2 regions of the Kribbella sp. NPDC004875 genome follow, and region 1 is predicted to be linked to the other one. Evidence: riboswitches for the same ligand, from Rfam matches in the RefSeq annotation. Region 1 holds a riboswitch; the other holds the start of a gene.
The links. Region 1 has a riboswitch for FMN ahead of ribD (bifunctional diaminohydroxyphosphoribosylaminopyrimidine deaminase/5-amino-6-(5-phosphoribosylamino)uracil reductase RibD). Riboswitches for the same ligand answer to the same signal wherever they lie in the genome.

Region 1 (8,488 bases):
ACCGTTGCCACGTCCCCAGATCGCAAGCGCCACTGTCGTGACGATGGCCGGGATCAGCGTCACCGAGGCCAGCTTGTCCAGCGAGTCCAGCTCGACCAACCGCACCTGTGTGTAGACCGAAGCGCCGAACGACCGCAACGACATCTCGAGCACCAGCACGCACACGAGGAACCCCGCGAACAGCCCACTGAACAGCAGGCTCGCACCACGCACGACTTTCGCCATCAGTAGCCCACACCAACGGGCTGGCAGATCGTCGCGGGGTCGTCGAGTACGGCGAGCATCGCGTGCCCGGCATCCGCCCGCGAGATCGAGTAGCTTCGCGTCACGGTGCCGCCGACAACTGTCCGGTACTTACCGGACAACTGCCCGTTTGTCAGCTTCGGCGGCCGGACAACCGTCCACTCCGTCGCGCTCGCCCGGATCGCCGCCTCCATCACCCGAAGATCGGCGTACACGTCGGCCGCGAACCTGTTGATCGCCGGGTACACGATCCGGCGGTTGACGAAGCTCTCGTCCGCGGGGATCGGCCCGAGTGGCGCGGCGCTGACCGCGACGAAGCGCCGTACCCCGGCCGTTTCCATCGCGGCCAGGATCGACGCCGTACTGCGGGAGGCGACCGGACCGTCCTTGCGACCGCGTGCCCCCACGCCCGAGATCACCGCCGCACTTCCGTCGACCGCCTCGCGCAGCGGCTCGGCGGCGTCCAGACCGGCCACCCGAACCACCTCCAGCGACGGGTGCTCCAACTCGAACTCCGACGACTTCCGCACCACCGCGGTCACCTTGTGACCGGCATCGAGTGCCTGCCGTACGACGTGGCCGCCGATCCCGCCCGTCGCACCGAACACCGTGATCCACATCCCGAACGCCTCCTTGCGCTACCGTGAATCTGATCTGCAACTCATATAGTACGGGAATCATAATATATGGAACAGACACAATCAGGTGACGCACGCCACCGTCGCCGGACCGGCAACGACATCAAAGGCGCGCTCCGCGACCTGCGGATCCAGCTCGCCCTGCTGAATCACCAGATCGGCGGCAAGCTGGCGCTCAAGGACGTCGACCTCGACTGTCTCGACGTCCTGGCCCGCAGCGGCCCGCTCACCCCGAGCGCTCTCGCCCGCCAAGCCGGCCTGCACCCGGCCACGCTGACCGGAATCCTCGACAGACTCGAACGCGGGGGGTGGATCGCGCGGGACCGTGCGCGGGCCGACCGCCGCAGCGTGACGATCCGGGTGCTGCCCGACCGCGGGATGGAGGTGTTCCGGCTGTACCAGCCGATGATCGGCGCGATGGACGACGTACTCGACGGGTACAGCGAGGACGAGCTCGCGCTGATCGCCGACTTCCTCCGCCGCAGCACGGCGGCCGGCGAACGCGCCAACGACGAACTGGGTCAGGAATAGAGCTCGAGCAGGTTTCGGCCGAGATCCTTCAGCTCGGCGCGCAACTCCTGCGGTTCCAGCACTTCGACTGCCGCGCCGAAGCGACTCAGTGCGGCCGCCGCGTTCGCGACCGACTCGATCGGGATCGTCACCACGACAGTCCCGTCCGGCTCCGGCTCCGCCGCGGCGACCGCCTTGACGAGGGCCGGGAACGAGATGTCGTACGTCTTCGCGGCCAAGGCCGCCGAGACGCGGACGACGGCCTCGCCGGTGAAGCGGACCCGGTCGAAACCCGCGAGGTGGTCCTGCCAGAACCGCGCGAGACCGAAGTCCTCGTCGCGTTCGAACACGTCGTCGGTCGGCGTCAGTTCGAGGATGTTGGACACCCGGTACGTGCGCAGTCCGCCGGGCGTGGCGGCGACGACGTACCAGCTGCCGTTCTTGAGGACGAGACCGTACGGCTCGAGGGTGCGGTCGACCTCGCGGGGTTCCTCCCAGCGGCGGTACCGCACCTTGACGCGGCGGTCGTGCAGGACGGCGTCGGCGACGGCGGAGAGGTGTGGTGAGCCCTCGGCGTCCTGGTACCAGGCGGGCAGGTCGAGGTGGAAACGGTTCTTCAGCCGGCCGGCGCGGTCGCGTTGGTCCGGCGCGAGGGCGGCGAGCAGCTTGAGCTCGGCCGCGCTCGTCTCGGCGGTGAGGCCGAGCGCTGCCGCTGCTCCAGGCATTCCGACGAGGAACAGGGCGGCTGCTTCCTGTTCGGTGAGTCCGGTCAGGCGGGTGCGGTACCCCTCGACCAGCCGGTACCCGCCGGCGCGGCCCTGGTCGGCGTACACCGGGACCCCGGCCGCGGCGAGCGCCTCGACGTCGCGGTAGATCGTGCGCAGCGATACCTCGAGCTCGTCGGCGAGCTCACGCGCGGTCAACTGCCGGCGCGTCTGCAGCAACAGCAGGATCGACAACAGGCGGCTCGAACGCATACTCCGAGGTTAGCTCTGATCGCTGCCATGATCTGTCAGGTTTTGCTCGCACGCTGAGCGGTATGACGACTTGGAGCAAGGTGACCGGCGACTTCGACTTCCTGAACGGGTACTTCGACGTCCGGCACCGCACCCTGAAGAAGGCCTTCGCCGACTGCGACGAGTGGCTCGAGTACGACGGCACCACGACGGCGCACACGTACTTCGACGGTCAGATCAGCATCGACGAGATGCGCTTCCCGACGAAAGGCGCGTACGGGCTCTCGCTGCGGGTGTTCGACCCGGAATCCCGGCAGTGGAGCATCTGGTGGGTCAACAGCACCACGATGACGCTGTACCCGCCGGTGCGCGGCGGCTGGTCCGCTGACGGCTCCCGGTGCCGCCTGGTCGGTGAGGACTCGCTGGACGGGGAGCCGATCCTGTGCAGCTACGAGTGGTCGGACATCACCGACACGACGGCGCACTGGGAGCAGGCGTACTCGAACGACGGCGGCGCGACGTGGGAGACCAACTGGATCATGGACTTCACCCGCCGCTCCACTCCCCCGCCGGCGTTGGACGTTCCCAAGATGACGGACGACTTCGACTTCCTCGTCGGACGGTGGTCGTTCCACAACCGCCGTCGGCGCCCTGTCCTCGGGGAGCCGTTCGAGTGGCACGAGTTCGACGCGGAACTCGAGGCGACCACGTACTTCGACGGCGCGATCAGCGTCGACGAGGGCTGGTACCCGACCGAGGGCTTCCGCGGCGCGACCTTCCGCCTCTACGACCCCGAGTCGAAAACCTGGTCCATCCACTGGATCAACAGCCAACGCGGCCACCTGGAAACCCCCGTCATCGGCTCCTTCGACGGAGACACCGGCACCTTCGAAGGCCCCGACGAATGGGACGGCCACCCCATCGACGTCCGCTTCCTCTGGACCCGAGGCGCGAACGAGGCAGCCTGGACCCAATCCTTCTCCACCAACCACGGCCAAACCTGGACCGACAACTGGCAAATGACCCACACCCGCCAGCAGTAACCCACACCCACCCCCGCCCGCTGCGTGACGGTCCGCAGAGAACCTCGGATACCCGACGAGGACTTCGCACAAGCAATTGCCTGTCCACAGTCGTCAGGGCGTATCCGAAGTACCCAGGCGACTGCCAAGCCGCCGCCTCGGGCGGCCGGGAGGCGGCTCGGGTGGCGGCCGGCACTCGGCGGGCGCGGCGGTGTTGCGACAGGTGGGGGCTGCTACGTCAACTGGCGGACGGCTGACAGCGTGGAGAGGGCGGCCTGGGTGGCTTCGTAGCCCTTGTCTTCGCGGCTGTCGGGGAGGCCGGCGCGGTCCAGGGCCTGGGGGTCGTTGTCGCAGGTGAGGACGCCGAAGCCGACGGGGACGCCGGTGGTGACGCCGACCTGCATGAGGCCCTCGGTGGCTGCCTGGCAGACGTACTCGAAGTGTGGGGTGTCGCCGCGGATCACCACGCCCAGCGCGACAACTGCGTCGTACCCCGCCTTCGCCGCATGCAACGAAGCGACGGGGAGCTCGAACGAGCCGGGCACGCGGATGACCGTGTACTCGGCGCCGGAGTCCTTGCACGCCCGTACGGCGCCGGCGAGCAGCCCGTCCGTGACCTTCGGGTGCCACTGCGCCGCGACGATCGCGACCCGGGCGCCCTCGACCTGCGGGACCTCGACGGTGGGTGCTCCACTGCCCGACATCAGCCGGCTCCGTTCTCTTCGGTCAGCAGGCCACCAGGCAGGTGGTGACCCATTCGGTCGCGCTTGGTGCGCAGGTACCGCAAGTTGTGCTCGGTCGGGTCGATCGAGATCCCACGCCGCTCGATGACCTCGATGCCGTAGCCCTGCACCCCCGCCAGCTTGTCGGGGTTGTTGGTCAGCAGCCGGGCCTCCTTGACGCCCAGGTCGGCCAGGATCTGCGCACCGGTCCCGTAGTCGCGGGCATCCGCCGGCAACCCGAGATCGAGGTTCGCGTCGACCGTGTCCCGCCCGGCGTCCTGCAGCTCGTACGCCTGCAGCTTGTGCAGCAGTCCGATCCCGCGACCCTCATGACCGCGCAGGTACACCACCACGCCGCCCTCGGCCGCGACCTGCCGCATCGCCTCGTCGAGCTGCGGTCCGCAGTCACACCGCAGCGAACCGAACACGTCCCCGGTCAGGCACTCGGAGTGCAGCCGCACGAGCGTCGGTCCGTTCCCGATCTCACCGCGCACCAGCGCGAGCTGCTCCGACCCGTCCACCGTGTTGCGGTACCCGTGCGCCACGAAGTCGCCGTACCGCGTCGGCAGTGTCGTCGTCGCGACGCGCTGGATCTGCGACTCGGTCCGCCGCCGGTACCTGATCAGGTCGTCGATCGACACCAGCACCAGCCCGTGCTCGTCGGCGAACGCCCGCAGCTCGAGACCGCGCTTCATGGTCCCGTCGTCGTTCACCATCTCCGAGATCACCGCGGCCGGAGTCAGCCCGGCCATCCGCGCGAGGTCGATCGACGCCTCGGTGTGCCCGGGACGTACCAGTACGCCGCCTTCGCGGCCGCGCAGCGGGAACACGTGCCCCGGCTGCACCAGGTCGTACGGCTCCGAGGCCGAGTCGGCCAGTACCCGGATCGTCCGCGCCCGGTCGGCCGCCGAGATCCCGGTGCTGATCCCGTCCCGCGCATCCACCGAGATCGTGTACGCCGTCCGCATCCGCTCCCGGTTGTGCGGCGTCATCAGCGGGATGCCGAGCCGGTCCAGCTCCGCGCCCTCCATCGGCACGCACACCACACCCGAGCTGTACCGGATCAGGAACGCCAGCAGCTCCGGAGTCGCCTTGGACGCCGCGAAGATCAGGTCGCCCTCGTTCTCGCGGTCCTCGTCGTCGACCACGATCACCGGCCGCCCGGCGCGGATCTCGTCGATCGCGTGCTCGATCGTGTCGAGCTTCAGCACGTCACCCATCTAACCCACCACCACCGGTTCGGGAGTCTGGACCCGCTCGCGGTTCTGGATCTTCCACCACGAGGCGAATCCGAGGACACAGAACAGCCCGTACACGACGTACATCGTCGCCGACGGGTAGAACTTCGCCTGCACCAGCAGGGGTACGCCGACCACGTCGACGGCGATCCAGATCAGCCAGAACTCGACGAAGCCGCGCGCCATCCCGTAGGTCGCCAGGATCGACCCGGTCAGGATCCACGCGTCCCATTGCGGACCCCAGGAGCCGAGTTCGCGCAGGACGAAGTACGCGATCGCGTAGATCACGACCGCGATGCCGGCGAGCTCCAGCCGTTCGCGGGCGGTCGCCCACCGCGGCTGGACGGCCTTGGCCGCGCCGCCGTGGCGGGTCTGGTACCACCGGTACCAGCCGTACAGGCTGACGATCGCGAAGAACACCTGCCGCCCGGCCTGGCCCCACAGGTCCTTGTCCTGCGGGGTGTCGAAGATCCCGCCGACGAAGACCGTGAACAGCAAGACGTTGCCGACGATGCCGACCGGCCACGCGGACACCAGCCGGCGCATGCCGAACAGGGCGCTGGCCAGGCCGAACACGTTGCCGACGATCTCCCGGACCAGCACCGGTGATCCGGCGATCGTCACCTGCGAGGTGAGCAGCCAGTCGATCGGGTTCATCGGTCGCCTCCGTTGTCCCGCACGTTGCCTCCGTTGTCTGCGCCGGTGCCTCCGTTGCCCGGCACGTTGCCTGCGGCAAGCAGTCGTTCGACGTACTTCGCGATCACGTCGACCTCGAGGTTGACGGTGTCACCGACCGCGTTCCGCCCGAGCACGGTCAGCTCCAGCGTGGTCGGGATCAGGCTGACCCCGAACGTCCCGGACGCGTCGTCGACGTCGGTCACGGTCAGCGACACGCCGTCGATGGCGATCGAGCCCTTCTCGGCGACGTACTTGAGCAGGTCCGGCGTCGTCGCGATCCGGACGTCCTCCCAGTGCTCCCCCGGCGTCCGGCTCGCGATCGTGCCGGTGCCGTCGACATGGCCCTGCACGATGTGCCCGCCGAGCCGCGCGTGCGCGGTGACCGCGCGCTCGAGGTTGACGGTCGAGCCCTTGTCGAGGGTGCCCAGGCTGGTCCGCTTGAGCGTCTCGCGCATCACGTCGGCGGTGAACAGCCCGTCGCCGTACTCGACCACTGTCAGGCAGCAGCCGTTGACCGCGATCGAGTCGCCGTGGCCGGCGTCCGCGGTCACCTTCGGCCCACGAATGGTGAGCCTCGCGGCGTCGCCGTCCAGCAGGTCCAGGGACTCGACGGTGCCGAGTTCTTCGATGATGCCGGTGAACATCTACTTTCCTCCCAGAGGAACCAAGGTCAACCGGACGTCGTCGCCCAACCGGGTGACGTCCGCTAGCTTGAACCGCCGCAGGTGGTCGATCGATTCCGCGCCCAGGTCGCCGACCGCGGCGAACCCGGAGCCGAGCACCGCCGGAGCGACGTACGCGACGATCTGGTCGACCAGACCGGCGCGCACGAACGCGGCGGCCAGCGTCGGACCACCTTCGAGCCACAGGTGCCGGATGTGCCGGTCGTCGAGCTGCCGGAGCACCTCGGCCGGATCGTGGGTCGGCAGCAACAACGTCTGCGCGCGGTTGTTGCGGACCCGCGCCGTCTCGGGGATCTCCCGGTCGCCGACGACGACCCGCAACGGCTGCCGGGCCGCGGGTACGTCGTCCTCGTCGCGGACCGTCAGCTCGGGGTCGTCGTCGAGCACGGTCTGGGTGCCGACGGCGATCGCGTCGCACTCGGCCCGGTGCCGGTGTACGTCGGCGCGCGCGATCGGCCCGGTGATCCACTTGCTCGTCCCGTCCGGCGCCGCGGACCGCCCGTCGAGCGTGGTCGCGAACTTCCAGGTGACGAACGGCCGGCCGGCCCGGACGCTGTGCAGCCACACGTGGTTGACCGCTTCGGCCTCGTCCCGCAGGACACCCTCGACGACCTCGATGTTCTTGTTCCGCAGCTTCTCGGCACCACCCGCCGCGGTCCGGTTCGGATCGGGTACGGCGTACACCACCCGCGCGATCCCCGCCTCGATCAAGGCATCCGCACACGGACCGGTCCGGCCGGTGTGGTTACACGGCTCCAGCGTCACGTACGCCGTACCGCCGCGGGCGCGCGCTCCGGCCATCCGCAGCGCCTCCACCTCCGCATGCGGGCCGCCGGCAACGGCGTGGAAGCCCTCGCCGACCGGATGCCCGTCGCGGCCGGTGATCACACAACCGACCACCGGGTTCGGGTGGGTGCTGCCGGTACCTTTCGCGGCCAACTCGACAGCACGCCGCATCCAGGCGACATCAATCGGCGACGCGTTGCTCACTGCTCACTGGTCCCTCGTCGTCACGGACGCACTACCGGGGTCTCGTGACGACCGGCGACCACGCTCCGCCACCCGAGTCTCGCCGTACGCCGCGTGACGCGCGCACCGCCCGACCGGACGTCAGAGCACACCCGCCGACCGCGTGCGCCTCCCATCCGGACTTTCACCGTCGGTCCTGGAATTCCACCAGGTCAGCCGATCGCCGAACTGCAGCGACCGGGTCGCGGACTGTCACCGCCGGCTCGGAATTACACCGACCCCGGAGCACGCGAGTGGGTTCACTCGTGCTTCAAGTATGCCCTCTCCCACAACCCCCACCACGACCCAGGTCACATCGTGGTCGGACCGGCGGGCCTCTGCCTCAGCGGAGCAGGAGCCAACCGGCAGTACCGAGCAGGCCGGCCGCACCGGCGAAACACGTGGCCGCGACGACGACCAACGCCCGCCGCCCCCGGACGGCCGGCGCAGCGACCACTTCGGTCGCAGCCCGCGGTGCACGCGGAGCAACCACCTCCATTGCGGCCCGCGGCGCCGGCGGAGCAACCACCTCCGTTGCGGCCCGCGGTGCCGGCGGAGCAACCGTCTCTGTTGCGGGCCGGCCGGGCGGGAGCGGGGGCAGCTGATCGAAGACCTCGGGTGCGTCGGGGTCGTCGGCCCACGGCGTCGTACCGGCGGCCGGGAGCGCACCGCTGGCCGCGAGCAGGCGCCCGGCCGCGCTCGCGGAGTCGGGCCGACCCGACGGATCGGTCGAGGTCGTCCGGCGGACGAATTCGCCGAGCGGTCCCTCGACCGCCGGCCGGGTGCCGTC
Region 2 (8,488 bases), on a different contig from region 1:
CCGGTTGAACCAGCGGTTGTTCAGGTCGATCACGACCGCGGTGACGACCGCCACCGCCGTGATCAGCCAGCCGCCGCCGAGCAGCAGCGTCGCGCCACCGGCCATCACGCCCCAGGCGAGCACCGCACTCCACCGCGGGTACGGCGGGCCCGCGGACGTCAGCCGGGCCAGCTCGCGGGATGCCTCGTCACGCGTCACGTCACCGCGGGCGAACCGGCGTACCAGGCGGTCGACGTCGGTCAGCCGGGAGAAGTCCTGCGAGCGGTACCGGACCAGGCGGATGTGGGTCTCGGGCGCAACGTCCGGCGCCTCCTGGTACGAGACCGCCATCGAGGTGAAGGTGATGTCGACCTCGCAGCCGCGCAGTCCGCCGGCCGCGGTGACACCGAGGATCGTCGCGGTCGCGTCCGCCGTACCGGCGCCGCTGGACAGCAGCACCTCACCGACCCGCAACGCCAGGTCGATGGTGGCGTAGACCTCCCGCTGCTCGTCAGGCTCCATCTACTCTTCGAGCAGGCGATGGGCCATCGCCAGGTCGGTGATCAGGATGTTCACCCAGCCGCCGAGCAGCGCGGCGCGGATCGCGGAGTGTTTGCGGTCGCCGCCGGCGACCCCGATCCGGCGCGGCACCGCCAGCAGTTCCTTCGCGGTCACCCCGATGACCCGCTGGTCGAACGTCGAGCGCACTAGCTTTCCCTCTTCGTCGAAGAACCGGAAACACACGTCCCCGACGGCACCGAGCCGGCGCAGTTCGTCCTGGTCCGCCTCCGCGACCGCGTTCCCACTGCGCTGCAGCAGCGGCGAGGGCTCCAGGCTGCCGATCCCGACCAGGGCGTCGGTGAGTTGTCCCCAGGTGCCCAGAACGTCGCGAACGGACACGTCGTTCATCATTGCCCGCCGGACACCCGGCGTCCCGACCAGACCGGGCGCGGGCAGGTAGACCGGCATTCCGCCGGTCAACTCGGCGAACCGCGCGGTCAGCCGGGTGGCCTGCATCTGCACCGCGGCGTCACCCAGACCGCCGACGATCTGGACCACCTTGTCGACCACCGGCACGCTCTTGCGCGGCATCCGGTCGACGGCGCTGATCAGCGTCTCGCTCCAGGACGAGATCCCGATCACGTGCCCGCCGGTGAGCGTCATGTCCAGGTACGCCGCCGCGCCCGAACCGAGCGCCGGCAGCACCTCGTCACCGATCCCGGCGGTGTCGACGACCACCGCGTCGCGCAACCCGTACTTGCCCTGCAGTTCGTCCTCGAGATCGCTGTGCACACCGCTCGGCATGGTCACCACGGTGTGCACGATGCCGACCTCGACGGCCTGCTTGAGCATCCGGGAGACCCGGGCCTGGGACAGGTTCAGCTCGGCGGCGATCTGCGGCTGCCGGATACCCTTCTCGTGGTACATCCGGGCCACCTTCGCGAGCAGCCGCAGCTCGTCCAGCCCGGGCTGGCGCACCGCGCGGTTGCTGTTCACCGGCTCCCCCTTCACGAGAACGATCAGACTGGACTATAGGCAGATGTAGACCCGCGGCGCGCCACCCGCGTCAGGCAGCGGACTGCCCGGCGTGTCCCGTACGCCGCTCGCGACCACCGAGCCGTTCCGCGGGTCGACGATCGTGTAGCTCAGCGGGACGCTGTCGTCGAAGACCATCACCGGCCCGCCGGTGTCGCGGTACACGATCAGCATCCCGTTCGCCCCGCGCAGCGCGCGGCCGGAGATCACCCGGGTCCAGTCCGGAACCATGTCGGTGGTCGGCAGACCGGCGAGGATCTTCCCGAGCAGTCCGACGTACGTGGATCCCTCGAAGCCGACCGCCTCGCGCCAGCCCGCGCCCGGCGCGAGGAAGAACTCCGAGTGCCCCGGCTCATCCGCGTGCAGGCGCCACTGCCACAGACTGCCCGCGCCGTAGACGACCCCCATCGTCCCGCCCGCGCACAGGTTGCTCCACGCCTCGTGCCCCTGCCACCAGCCCTCCGCCACCCCGGTCCGGCCGGTGTGCTCGTACGTCGGTTCGCCGTTCGCGACCGCCTTCACGGGCTGGTTGCGCCACATGTCCGCGACCCGCTCGGGCACGTGCTCGCCGGTGTGCCCGGTCTGGCACCACTGGAAGTCGAGCCAGTCCGCGTCCTGGTGAGCCGCCGGCCGGATGTGCGGCCGGTAGTGGATGCCCGTCGGCTGCTCGTAGCAGTCCGCCGCCTGGACCTCCGCTCCACCCGCTGCGATCTGTGGCTCGGTGCCCGTGCCGTCGGCTCCGACCAGGTAGATCGCGGGCTGAGCGCCGTACCGCGCGACGAGGTAGCGGCAGTAGGCGGCGTACTCGTCGGGAGGGACAACCGTGCCGGCCACGTCCAGGCCCTTCCAGCCGAAGCCGTGGAAGACCGGCTGGAGAACCGGGACGATGCCGTGGTCGACGAGGATCCGGAGCAGTACGTCGAGGTACCGGAAGTACTCGATGTTCATCTGGTTGAGGTGGCCGTCCGGCAGGTCCTCGAAGGCCACGCCGAAGCCCTCGTCCTGCGTCCGGTCGCGGGGACCGACGGCGCGCATGTCGGGCTGCACCGACATCAGCAGGACCGCGTTGAAGCCCTTGGCCTGACGGTCGGCGGCGTACTCACGCACCTGGTCGGGCGTGGCACGCCACGGCAGCGCCCAGGCGGTGTCGGCCACCAGCACCGCGGGTGTGCCGTCCGCGTGCACCAGGCTGCGGCGGCCGGGTGACATCCGCCAGAACCCGTGCCGGTAGAAGGGGTTGGATTCGTCAGCCGGACCGTCCGCGACCTGCAGCTCACCACCCGGCCAGGTCCACCGGCCGGGTAGTGGCGCGGCGAAGCGGACCTTCGAGTCCTCGCCACCATCGGCGAACGTCGGGCGCCGCAGCACGAGACCGCTCTCGTGGGTGAACTCGACCCAGTCGGTCGTCGCGGACAGCTCGATCTCCCGCCAGACGGATGAGATGGACATGACACTCCCGGGTCGCTGGTTGCCGTTAAGCTGAGATGGAGAAGAACACACGTGCTCTGGGGTCGGTGAAATTCCGAGCCGGCGGTGACAGTCCGCGACCCGTGACTTCGCAAGAAGAAGCGGTTGACCTGGTGGAACTCCAGGACCGACGGTGAAAGTCCGGATGGGAAGACGCACGTGGCAACCGCACGCCCCTGGAAACAGGCGCGTGAGGTTTGTCGTTGCCCCGGAGTGCTGGTGATTTCACAGCCGAGAGGACAACGATCGTGAACACCATCACCAGCCTGGACACCATCCGACGCGCCGTCGCCGAGATCGCGACCGGACGTCCCGTCGTGGTCGTCGACGACGAGGACCGCGAGAACGAAGGCGACCTGACCTTCGCCGCGAGCCTCGCCACCCCCGAACTGATGGCCCTGCTCGTCCGCCACACCAGCGGGTACGTCTGCGCGCCGGCCGCACCGGAGGTCCTGGACCAGCTGCGGCTGCCGCTGATGGTCCCCGACAACCAGGACAGCCTGCGGACGGCGTACACCGTCTCGGTGGACGCGGCGACCGGCGTCGGGACCGGCATCTCCGCCGCGGACCGGGCGCGGACCGTCCGGGTGCTGGCCGATCCCTCGGCCCGGCCCACGGACCTGATCCGGCCCGGTCACATCCTGCCGCTGCGCGCCGTCGACGGTGGAGTCCGGCAGCGGCCCGGTCACACCGAGGCCACTGTCGAACTCGTCCGGCTGGCCGGACTGCCGCCGGTCGGCGTGATCGGCGAGCTGATGAACGACGACGGCACGCTGATGACCGGTGCGGACCTGCGCACGTTCGCCGACGCTCATGGCTTCGCGATGATCTCGATCGCGGACCTCGTCAGCTACCTGAGCTGACGAGCTCGCGGGCAGCGTCGGCGATGCCCTCGGGGGACAGTCCGTAGCGGTCCAGCAGGTATCCGGCCGACCCCGTGGGCGCGAACTCGGGAATACCGAGGATCGACACCCGGGCCGGATGGTGCTGTACGACGGTCTCGGCGACCGCACCGCCGAGACCGCCGCCGCGCACCGCCTCCTCCGCGGTCACGATGCCGGCGGTCTCCCGCGCGGCCGCGACCACGGCGTCGGTGTCGAGCGGCTGCACCGTCGGCATCGACAGCACGCGCGCCGAGATCCCTTCCGCGGCGAGCCGTTCGGCGGCGGCGAGGGCGCGCCACAGGACCGTCCCGTTGCTGATCACGGTCACGTCGGCGCCCTCGCGGACCGTGATCGCCTTGCCGAGGTGGAACTCGTAGTCGTCGGAGTAGACCTTCGGCACGCTCATCCGGCTGACCCGGATGAACACCGGTCCGTCCGTCGCGGCCGCCCAGCGCAGCGCCGCCGCGGTCTCGATCGGGTCGGCCGGCACGATGATCCGGATTCCCGCGATCGCCCGCAGCCAGGCGATGTCCTCGATCGAGTGGTGCGTCGGCCCGAGTTCGCCGTACGCGACACCCGGGCTCATGCCGCAGAGCTTCACGTTGGTGTTCGAGTACGCGACGTCGGCCTTGATCTGCTCGAGCGCCCGGCCGGTGAGGAAGCAGGACGCCGCCGACACGAACGGGATCCGGCCGCCGTTGGCCAGCCCGGACGCGACGCCGACCATGTCCTGCTCGGCGATCCCGACGTTGATCAGCCGGTCCGGGAACGCCTTCCGGAAGCTGTTCAACTTGCTCGACCCGACCGAGTCGTTGACTACACCAACGATCCGGTGATCGGCCTCCGCGAGCTCGGCCAGCGTCTCGACGTACGCGTCCCGGCAGTCGTACCGCGGCTGGTCGGCGATTGACGGAGTGTGCACGAGGGTCATGGGGCCTCCCGGCCTGGACTGAGGAACGGAGGGAGCGAAGCGACTGGAGTGACGAGGGAAGGCCGGGAGTCACAGCCCCATGACCACGCCGGCGCCGAAGGCCCGGCCAAGAGCACTGTCATGCCAGCTCCTTCAGGGCTTGCTGGTACTCGGACGCGTCCGGCACCCGGTGGTGCCACGCGACGTTGTTGCTCATGAACGAGATCGGGTGGCCCTTGTGCGTGTGCGCGATCACGAACGTCGGCTTGCCGGGCCGGAACGGTACGGCCGACAGCACGTCGAGCAGTTCGCCGTGGTCGTGACCGTTCACCTCGACGACCGCGAACCCGAACGCGGCCGCCTTCTCCGGCAGCGGGTCGAGATCGTTGGTCTCCTTGGTGGTCGCGCCCTGCTGCAGCCGGTTCCGGTCGACGATCACCGTCAGCCGGTCCAGCTGGTACTGCGAGGCCGCCATCATCGCCTCCCAGTTCGAACCCTCCTGCAGCTCACCGTCCCCGACGAGCACATAGGTACGGCGCAGCGAGACGTCGAGCTTGGCGGACAGAGCGTGCCCGACCGCGACCGGCAGCCCGTGACCGAGCGGACCGGTGTTCGCCTCGACGCCCGCGACCTTGTTGCGGTTCGGGTGCCCGTTCAGCGCGGACAGCGGTTTGAGGAACGTGGCGAGCTCCTCGACCGGCAGGAACCCGAAGGCGGCCAGCGTGGTGTACAGCGCTCCGGCAACATGCCCCTTGCTGAGGATGAACCGGTCCCGCTCGGGGTCGTTCACCGTCTCCGGCGTGATGTCGAGCACCGCGCCGTACAGGGTCGCCAGGATGTCGATCGCGGAGAAGTCACCACCGATGTGCCCGGCGCCGGCGTGGTGCACCAGCTTCAGATCCTGGATCCGAATCTGCTTGGCCGCCTCGGCGACGTGCGCGACCTGCTCGGCGCGGCTGCTGTGCACCGGCAGCCGTCCGAGGACGGGCAGCGTCGCGTGCTCGGCCGTCAGCGTCATACGATCTCCGCCATCGAACTCAGAAGCACCTTCTGCACCAGCTTCTGCGCGGCGAGGGCGTCGTGCGACGCCTGCGCGGCCGCGAGCGCGTCCTCGTCCAGTACGTCGAGTGCGTGGTGCACCGCCTTCAGGAAGGTGATCGCCTGCTTCGCGGCCTGCACGCTGTCCTCGCGGAACGGGAACTGGTCCAGCTGCCAGACACCTTCCCAGTTGTTCTTCCGCAGCGTGTGGAAGAACTCGAACGTCTCGACCAGGTGCACCGACCCGACCACCATGTCGTCGTCCCAGCCGCGCAGGTTGTCGTTCACGTCGATCGCGAACAGCCGGCCGTAGTCGATCGCCAGCTGCGCCGCGTCGGCGGGCGTCTCCTGGCCGTACAGCGAATGCCCGAAGTCGAGCAGGATGCCCAGGTTCGGCAGGCCGATCTTCTCGATCCCGAGCAGGGTCCGGGCGACGTTCGGGAAGATGATCTTGACCCGCGGCTCGCGCGGCTTGTACTCGATCACGAAGTTGATGTCCGGATGCGCGGACACCAGCTCCTTGAGTCCGTCCAGCGCCAGGTTCCAGATGTCGTGGTAGTCGACCTGGAACGGGTAGTCCCAGCCGTCCTGTCCCGGCCACAGCTTGACGTACGAGCAGCCCAGGTCCTTGGCCAGCTCGGTTGCCTGGTGCAACAGTTCCAGCGCCTGCTTGCGCTTGGCCGGGTCCGGGTTGGTGAGCGAACCCTTGACGAAGTCGCGGGTGTAGATCTCCGGTGTGATCGCGATCGCCTTCAGGTTGTTCCGCTGCAGCGCGGCCTTCACCTCGTCGAGCGTCCCGTCGTACCCGGCGAACGGCCAGTTCAGGTCGACGACCGAGAGGTCGCCGACCGCGCCGGCGCGGTCGATCTGCTCGAGCAGGCCGACGGGCTCGCCGTACCCGTCGGTGGCGTAGCGGTCCTTGTACGTCGCGAAGTGCCAGATTCCCGCGCCGAAGACCGGTAGGTCAGTCATGGTTTCCTATCTCCTTGGTGTGGGGCGGTGAGGATCAGCCCTTGAGAGAGCCGGCGGTCAGCCCGCCGACGATCCAGCGCTGAAGCAGGGTGTAGGCAATGAGGATCGGCACCACCGCGATCAGGATGCCTGCCGCGAGGCCGGTGTTGTTGTTCGCGAACTGGCCCTGGAAGTTCAGCAGTCCCACCGGGATGGTCTTGTGCGCGTCGGAGTTCAGCAGGATCAGCGCGAACAGGAACTCGTTCCAGGTCGCGACCGCGTCCAGGATCGCCACCGTGACCAGGGCGGGCACCGACAGCGGCAGGATGATCGTGAAGAACACCCGCCAGTCGCCGGCACCGTCCACCTTGGCGGCCTCGATGATCTCGTCCGGGATCTGCCGGAAGAACGACTGCAGCACCAGCACCTCGAACGGGATGCCGAACGCCAGGTACGGCCCGATCAGCCCGAAGATGCTGTCGGTCGCACCGGCCGAGCGCATCATGATGAAGACCGGGACGATCGTGATGTAGATCGGGATGGTCAGCCCGAGGAACACCGAGAACATCACCGTCCGGCGGAACTTCATCCGCAGCTTGGCCAGCGCGAACCCGAGCATCGCCGAGACCAGCACACCGAGCGGCACCTTGATGACCGCCAGCACGGCACTGTTGCGGTACGTCGTGGCGAAGTTGCCGATGTCCCACGCGTCGGAGAAGTTCTTCCAGGTGAAGTCCGCGGGCCAGGAGAGCGGGCCGTTGCCGATGAAGTCGGACAGGGGGCGTACCGCGGTGATGACCAGGAGGGCAAGTGGTGAGATCCAGAAGAGGGCTATGACTGCCAGCACGAGTGTTGTCACCAGGCCTCGACGTCCTTTTGGCCCGGAACTGGTGGAGTTGAGGGTTTCCACAGGCAGCTCGACTGGCGCTTGGGCTGTGAGGGTCATGAGGCCTCCCGCGTCTGGGAGCGGACGTACGGGATGCCGACAGCGATGGCCACCAGCGTGATCACCACGGCGATCGCGGTGCCGTAGCCGGCCTGGTAGTACTGGAAGACGTTGAAGTACATCCAGGTCCCCATCACCTGCGTCGACGTACCCGGACCGCCGTACGTCATCGCGTAGATCAGGTCGAAGACCTTGAACGAGTCGATCAGGGACAGCGCGAGCACGATGTAGTGCGCGGGCCGCAGGCTCGGCATCGTCACGTGCCAGAACTGCTGCCACTTGGTCGCACCGTCCACGGTCGCGGCTTCGTAGAGCTCCTGCGGGATGCCCTGGAGGGCGGCCAGGTAGAGCAGCATCGGGAACCCGGTCCGCAGCCAGATCGCCGGTACCATCACGGCCCACAGCGCGGTCGAGTCCTGCCCGAGCCATGCCTGCGCCAGCCCATCGAGCCCGATCATCCGCAGGAACGAGTTGATCGCGCCGTACTGCGGGTTGTAGAGCCAGCCCCAGATACTCGCGATGGACACCAGCGGCAGGACGGCGGGCGTGTAGAAGACCAGGCGGAGGATCGGTTTGCCGTGCACCTTTCCGTTCAGCGCGATCGCCAGCAGCAGGCCGATCACGGTCGGGACGGCGATCGTGACGACGGTCCAGATCAGGTTGTTCCGGACCGCGGTCACCACGACCGGGTCGCTGGGCAGCTTGAAGTAGTTGTCCAGCCCGACGAACTTGTACGTCGCGCTCAGGCCGTCCCAGTTGGTCAGGCTGAACCACAGT

Region 2: linked by a shared signal. The riboswitch ahead of ribB (3,4-dihydroxy-2-butanone-4-phosphate synthase) and the one ahead of ribD (bifunctional diaminohydroxyphosphoribosylaminopyrimidine deaminase/5-amino-6-(5-phosphoribosylamino)uracil reductase RibD) in region 1 are both predicted to bind FMN.

The regions. Positions count from the first base shown of each region.
Region 1 covers NZ_JBIALI010000005.1:769,929-778,416, reverse strand. Annotated here, with positions in the region: gene ACFYRH_RS30225 (anthrone oxygenase family protein) at 1-225, opposite strand, end outside; gene ACFYRH_RS30220 (NAD(P)-dependent oxidoreductase) at 225-863, opposite strand; gene ACFYRH_RS30215 (MarR family transcriptional regulator) at 930-1,412, shown strand; gene ACFYRH_RS30210 (helix-turn-helix transcriptional regulator) at 1,403-2,368, opposite strand; gene ACFYRH_RS30205 (hypothetical protein) at 2,431-3,390, shown strand; gene ribH (6,7-dimethyl-8-ribityllumazine synthase) at 3,603-4,073, opposite strand; gene ACFYRH_RS30195 (bifunctional 3,4-dihydroxy-2-butanone-4-phosphate synthase/GTP cyclohydrolase II) at 4,073-5,311, opposite strand; gene pnuC (nicotinamide riboside transporter PnuC) at 5,312-5,986, opposite strand; gene ACFYRH_RS30185 (riboflavin synthase) at 5,983-6,651, opposite strand; gene ribD (bifunctional diaminohydroxyphosphoribosylaminopyrimidine deaminase/5-amino-6-(5-phosphoribosylamino)uracil reductase RibD) at 6,652-7,680, opposite strand; FMN riboswitch at 7,819-7,952, opposite strand; gene ACFYRH_RS30175 (protein kinase) at 8,042-8,488, opposite strand, start outside.
Region 2 covers NZ_JBIALI010000001.1:765,241-773,728, forward strand. Annotated here, with positions in the region: gene ACFYRH_RS03550 (threonine/serine exporter ThrE family protein) at 1-501, opposite strand, end outside; gene ACFYRH_RS03555 (sugar-binding transcriptional regulator) at 502-1,476, opposite strand; gene ACFYRH_RS03560 (DUF4038 domain-containing protein) at 1,510-2,964, opposite strand; FMN riboswitch at 3,012-3,145, shown strand; gene ribB (3,4-dihydroxy-2-butanone-4-phosphate synthase) at 3,231-3,845, shown strand; gene ACFYRH_RS03570 (transketolase family protein) at 3,829-4,797, opposite strand; gene ACFYRH_RS03575 (transketolase) at 4,916-5,794, opposite strand; gene ACFYRH_RS03580 (sugar phosphate isomerase/epimerase family protein) at 5,791-6,786, opposite strand; gene ACFYRH_RS03585 (carbohydrate ABC transporter permease) at 6,821-7,624, opposite strand; gene ACFYRH_RS03590 (carbohydrate ABC transporter permease) at 7,708-8,488, opposite strand, start outside.